3 regions of the Trichococcus sp. genome follow, and region 3 is predicted to be linked to each of the others. Evidence: predicted binding sites of a transcription regulator. Region 3 holds the regulator's gene; each other region holds the start of a gene.
The links. The regulator LexA, encoded in region 3, represses DNA repair genes until DNA is damaged. The targets are predictions, from matches to a motif close to CNAACANNTGTTNG.

Region 1 (2,207 bases), on a different contig from region 3:
GAGTCGTGGTCTCATAGACTATCTCAAAAAGAATAAGTACCTTCTTTTCGTATTCATTTACTGCATTGTAGCTGCTTTACTTTCTTCCCGACTCATTTTTGAGTACGGCGAAAGTAAGTTTTATACAGCCTTCTTCTTGGGTGGTTTCCTGCTGATCGTTTTCCTTAAAGTCGTTTCTATAGCAACCTCATCTGAAAAAGAAAAGTAAAGTAAGGATAACTATGACAGGCATTCTCAATAGCAAAATAAAGAATATTTCTAACGCTCAGAGACGATGGTTTGCAAAAATACGAAGTCTGATTTTAGACAGAAAGGTGATCCATTCATGCAAATTAAATTCGTAAATTTCTCAAAGCTGATGTTTATTCTCTTCATGACGTTAGGCTTCGTGCAGTATTTTCTTTCATCTCAATCATATCCTTCTTATACATCCAGAGGTGGATACATTTGGATTGCTACAATAATTTTATTCTTTGTGATACGGACATTCAAAAACAACTCAGGAAATTATTTACAAAAAATGCTCGATTATGCAGTAATCCTGCTTCTTGCGCTTTATTTAATTATCGGAATATTTTAGACGATTTCCTCATAATGCTTACAAGACTGACGGAGGGTACAAATGAAAAATACAAATTTCTCATTAAAGGTTTTCTTTATCATTCTTTTTCTTAGTTCTATCATCCTCAGTTTTTTTTCAGATGATTTTTCCTTCCTGCCCAAAGAATTTAACTTTGATAGTATCCTGTACCTGCTCATCCCCGCTCTCGTTCTAAATAGTAATCTTGATGATCACAGGCTGGACTCCAGCAAGACACTTTCAGCAAAGATAATTGATACTGTTTTTATGTCGCTGTTCAGTCTTGCTTATGTTTCGTATGTGTTGAACTTGTTTATGCTTTATGTTCAAACGCTCTGATTCAGTGGATAAAGGAGAGACCATGAAAAAAATTTACTTGTTTATATATACGGCAGTATTCCTTGTCTTCCTTCTGTATTTCGTTATAATACCTCGCCAACCATTGCCTTTCTCAAACAGGGTCCATCTATTTCTGATATTCAGTAGCGCGGCTATAGTATTGGGGGCCTTCAAACAACATAATCGAATCAGTGTGGTTTGTGGTGCAAGTGTTTTTGCGCTTATATGCGTGAGTTGGATTGTGCAGAATATTAATTAGATACTTAACGCGAACAAAAGGGTCTTCCATTTATATTTGGAAGACCCTTTTTGTCATTTTTCCCAAATATCTTTCTCTGTTCGCTTTACAAAAGCAAACACACGTTCGTATAATAGGGACATAGAGATTGGAGACGATTTTTATGTATGAAACGGAATTGGTTTTTGATTACGCGAAGGAGCCCAGTCGCGACATCCTCTGCATCGACTGCAAATCCTTCTATGCGAGCGTGGAATGCGTGCGGCGCGGGTTGCATCCGCTCGAAACAAAATTGGTTGTCATGAGCTATCCCTCAGCTGATCCGAAAGAGCGCGGCAGCGGATTGATCTTGGCTTCCTCCCCAGCCGCCAAAAAGGCTTACGGAATCTCGAACATCAGCCGGGCCAGAGACTTGCCCTTCCCTTATCCGCCGGGACTGGTGATTGCAGCGCCGCAGATGCGGTTGTATATGCAGAAAAATACCGAAATCAACAACATCTACAAGAAGTATGCGGATGAAGCCAACCACCATGTCTATTCGGTTGACGAAAGTTTCGTCGACATCACCGGCGCCCAGAAACTTTTCGGCAAAAGCTCGGCTTACGAAATGGCCAAACTCATCCAGGCCGACGTATTGCAGACGACCGGCATCTACACAACGATCGGCATCGGCGATAACCCGCTCTTGGCTAAACTGGCGCTCGATAATGCCGCCAAGCATCAGCCGGACATGATCGCGGAATGGCGTTATCCGGATATTCCCGAAACCGTCTGGAAAATCCCGGACATGACCGATTTTTGGGGCATCGGCAAACGTACCAAGCTGCGGCTCAATCGGTTGGGAATCTTTTCGATCTACGACTTGGCGCACACCAATTACTATGACTTGAAGAGCCAGCTCGGCGTCATGGGCGCGCAGCTGTACGCCCACAGTTGGGGCATCGACCGCAGCTTTCTGGGCGAAAAAGTCAAAGTCAGCTCGAAATCCATCGGTAATTCCCAGGTGCTCAACAAGGATTACGTGATCCGATCGGAAATCGAAATCGTCTT
Region 2 (2,207 bases), on a different contig from region 3:
CTTCCTGTTGGCGGCTTTCGCGGTTGTTCCCTTCGATCAGCTGCAGATAGTCGATGACGATCAGTCCCAGCTTTCCTTGCTCCTGCAGTAAACGACGGCTTTTTGCCCTGATTTCCGCAATCCGGATACCCGGCGTATCATCAATGAAGATTTTTGACTGTCCAAGTGTTCCCATCGCCATGATCAGGTTGGACCACTCGTCTTCAGAAAGTTGTCCTGTCCGCAAATGACCCGCATCGATGTTCCCTTCCGCACACAGCATCCGATTGACCAATGACTCCGCCCCCATCTCCAGACTGAAGATGGCGACTACCTGATCCGCCTTTGTCGCGACATTCTGCGCGATGTTCAGCGCGAAGGCAGTCTTCCCCACGGCCGGTCTCGCGGCCAAGATGATCAGCTCTTCTTTTTGGAGGCCAGCCGTCATTTTGTCCAAGGCGATATAGCCGGTCGGAACCCCAGTCACATCATCGCTTCGTTGCGCTAAAGATTCGATATTCTGCAGTGACGCCGATACGACATCCGATATACGGATGAAGCCAGATCGGTTCCTGCGTTCGGATACTTGAAGGATATTCTGTTCGGCGCTGTCCAGCATGACAGCCAGCTCATCATCCTCTTCATAGCCTTTACGGACGATTTCTGTAGCCGAACGGATCAGATTGCGCACAATCGATTTTTCTTCCACTATCTTGGCATAATATTCCACGTTGGCTGACGTGGGAACCGCAACCGCCAATTCGGCCAAATACTCCATGCCGCCAGCATTCTCAAGTTGATTCTTCGTATCCAACTCGTTGGCGATCGTGACGACGTCTATCGCTTCATTCCGGTTGTTCAATTGCAAGATCGCATCAAAAATAATCTGATGATTTTTTCTGTAAAAATCAGATGTTTCAAGGTATTCCAGAACATTGACAACCGTTTCAGGATCCAAAAAAATGGAGCCCAGAACGGATTGCTCGGCTTCTATACTATGAGGGGGGATACGATCTTGAAGTATTTCTTCCATTTTATATTTTCACCCTTCAGGTTTGATTCATTCAGACAAGGAAATCATTACTGGCCTCCTCATCTTTTGCTTCCTTATTGTATCCTAAATCAGTCATATTTACAATTCAGGATACCGAACTCTTGTTCTGTTTTTACAGAAAATTCAATTGGGATGGTCCCCTTACTACAGCCGTCAAATTTATTTTCTTCCATATTATATGGACTGCCCCAGTGATCCTCCTAAACAAACGAAAAGACAGAGATCAGTATCCCTGTCTTTCGTTTGTATTTTGAAAAGCATTACCCTTCCGTTACTTGCACCGTCAACATCGCTGTCACTTCCGGATGGATTTTTACGGGCATTTTTGTGAAACCTAATGCGCGGATAGGACTTTCCAATTCAATTTTTCGCTTATCCAATTTAACATTATGTTGCTTCTGCAGTGCTTCGGCAACCTGTTTCGTTGTTATGGAACCAAACAATCGACCATCTTCACCAATTTTTGCGGATAATTTGATGATTGATTCATCCTTTTCCAGAAACGCTTTTAATTCTTGGGCAGCTGCCAACTCCTCAGCTTGCTTCTTCTCTTCAGCCTTCTTTTGGCCTTTCAATGCGGAAATCGTAGCGGCATTCGCTTCTTCAGCCTTGCGGTTTTTGATCAGGAAATTAGCGTAACCATCCGCAACATCCTTGACTTCCCCTTTTTTGCCTTTGCCTTTAACGTCCTCTAAAAAAACAACTTTCATTTATTATTCCCCTTCCTTGATTTTTTCTGGATTTATGACTGCTTTCAGTCTTTCGACGACTTCATGGACTGTCGTATTCTCAAGCTGCGTAGCTGCATTGGACAAATGTCCGCCACCACCTAATTTTTCCATGATGGTCTGCACATTGTATTGTCCCAGACTTCTGGCGCTGATGCCGACTCTGCCATCCTGGCGTTTTGTGACGACAAATGAAGCATCTACCGCCTCCATAGACAACATCGTGTCGGCGGTTTGAGCAGCGACGACCGTGTCATAGATTTTATCATCTTCCCCATGGACGATCGCCAGGTTTCCGTTCACAAATTCCATAGTCTGAAGCAAATGACTGCGCAAAAGATAGGTGTCCAAGTCCTCTTTCAATGATTTTTGGATCAGAACGGTATCCGCTCCATTCGACTGCAGATAACTGGCAGCATCAAAAGTTCTGGATCCGGTTCTCAAAC
Region 3 (2,207 bases):
CAAAAAAAATATTGCCATTTTTATGATTCAAGTGTTTTTGGAGGCGGGATTTGTTACAATAGACAATGGTTTCATCAATGAGGTCAAGAATCCTGTCAAAAGGGCATTGGATGATACGCAAGTATTCAAAGATCGCCTGCAGAAAATGGAAGCTGAGAAACTATTCATCTACAGTCCGTTTTCGCAATTGACGAAATGGTTGAATGAACAGATGCTGGTACAATAATTAGGAGGAACATAAAATGGATTTGAAACAATATATTGCTGACGTAAAAGATTTTCCGGAGCAAGGCATCATATTCCGCGATATTTCGCCTTTGATGGCAAACGGCGAAGCCTACCGCTATGCAATCAAAGAAATCGTGAAATATGCCCAAGACCTCAATGTCGATAAAGTAGTCGGACCCGAAGCACGAGGCTTTATGGTTGGTTGCCCGGTCGCTGTAGAATTAGGCTGCGGCTTCGCAATGGCCCGCAAAAAAGGCAAGTTGCCACGAGAAACGGTTGAAGTTTCTTACGGATTGGAATACGGAAAAGCGACGCTGCAATTGCATCAAGATGCCATTCTGCCTGGCGACAAAGTGCTGGTTTGTGATGATTTGTTGGCTACCGGCGGTACTACAGCCGCGACCATTGAATTGGTTGAAAAATTAGGCGGAGAAGTCGTCGGTTTGGCATTCCTGATCGAGTTGTTGGATCTGAAGGGTCGAGACCTGATCCAAGGGTATGACATCTTCACGCTGATGGAATACTAAAAAAACAGCATAAGAATGGACACGCAAAAAGGCTGCCGATCGGCAGCCTTTTTGTGTCAGTCGGAGAACTGTTCTTTAAATGATGTGATTCCTGTACAAACCGACTACTTTCCCCAAAATGAGGACAGAATCCAGGATTATCGGCTCCATGCTTGCATTCTCTGGTTGCAGCCGATAATAGTTGTTCTCTTTATAGAATCGTTTGCAGGTCGCTTCATCGTCGTCCGTCATGGCTATGACGATATCGCCGTTTTCAGCCGTGGCTTGTTTTCTGATGATGACTGAATCGCCATCGAATATACCGGCATCAATCATGCTATCTCCGCGGATTTTCAGCATGAACAAAGAACCGGAATTGGATTTCAGATCCGGGGGAACAGGGAAATAATCAGTCGCCTCTTCCACGGCAAGTATGGGCGCACCGGCTGTGACGGTACCCAACAACGGCATTTTATCCGACATGATCCCCAACTTGTCCAGACCCGCTTGAGTCAGTTCAATCGCACGGGGTTTTGTTGGGTCGCGCTGAATAAAGCCATTTTTTTCAAGACGCGACAGATGGCCATGCACCGTGGATGTGGAGGATAATTTTACCGCATTTCCGATTTCTCTTACGGTCGGGGGATAGCCTTTTTCTTGGACTTCTTCATAAATGTATTGGAGCACTTCAATTTGGCGTGAATCTTTATTTTTAACCATGAGATCATCATCTCCGTAATCTTATATTTATACGTTTAGGATACCACTAATCATCCGAAATATCAAACAGATGTTCGTATATTCTCGGGATGAAGCAAGAATTTGCACAGATTTGTCCCAAAACCGGATATGGTTGAAGCGTTCTCGAAAAATTGCTAAATTTATCGGTGATTGCTATTTCTTTTTCTCATAATCTTTAGTACAATTAATGAATGAATGCTTTGGAAAGGGGGATGAATACGTGTCAACAACAGCATGGGTAATGATGGTCATTTTAGGAATAGTAGCAGGCGCGGTTGGCGGATTTTTCCTTGCAAGACGTTATATGGTAAAATATTTTGAAGAAAATCCACCGATCAATGAAGAAATGTTGCGTTCTATGATGATGCAGATGGGTCAAAAACCATCCGAGAGAAAAGTTAAACAAATCATGGCTTCTATGAAAGCACAATCAACAAAGAAAAAGAAGTAGATTAATGAAATAATATACAAAATGTGGATCTCTACGGTTCCACATTTTTATTTTGTCTTTATACAAGTAAGAAGGGGGTAATATACGTGAGTATTTTCAAAAAATTAAGTTGGTTTTTCCGCCAGGAATGGAAAGCCTATTTTGTTGGCGTCTTTTTCCTGATCATTGTCGCAATCCTGCAAGTCGTGTCGCCGCGCGTTGTTGGAATCATCATCGATGAAATTGCGTTGGGAACCTTAACCATGGCGTCTTTGTGGAAGTGGTCGGCGATCATCTTGATT

Region 1: a site for LexA is predicted at 1,273-1,286, ahead of ACTCCX_RS11510 (Y-family DNA polymerase). Genes of this name have one in related genera too.
Region 2: a site for LexA is predicted at 1,128-1,141, ahead of dnaB (replicative DNA helicase). Genes of this name have one in related genera too.

What each region holds. Positions count from the first base shown of each region.
Region 1 is NZ_JBSQPW010000047.1:3,531-5,737, forward strand. It holds gene ACTCCX_RS11505 (hypothetical protein) at 623-919, shown strand; gene ACTCCX_RS11510 (Y-family DNA polymerase) at 1,321-2,207, shown strand, end outside.
Region 2 is NZ_JBSQPW010000037.1:24,732-26,938, forward strand. It holds gene dnaB (replicative DNA helicase) at 1-1,012, opposite strand, end outside; gene rplI (50S ribosomal protein L9) at 1,294-1,743, opposite strand; gene ACTCCX_RS10540 (DHH family phosphoesterase) at 1,747-2,207, opposite strand, start outside.
Region 3 is NZ_JBSQPW010000036.1:10,997-13,203, reverse strand. It holds gene recJ (single-stranded-DNA-specific exonuclease RecJ) at 1-226, shown strand, start outside; gene ACTCCX_RS10330 (adenine phosphoribosyltransferase) at 243-755, shown strand; gene lexA (transcriptional repressor LexA) at 831-1,454, opposite strand; gene ACTCCX_RS10320 (YneF family protein) at 1,696-1,926, shown strand; gene ACTCCX_RS10315 (ABC transporter ATP-binding protein) at 2,013-2,207, shown strand, end outside.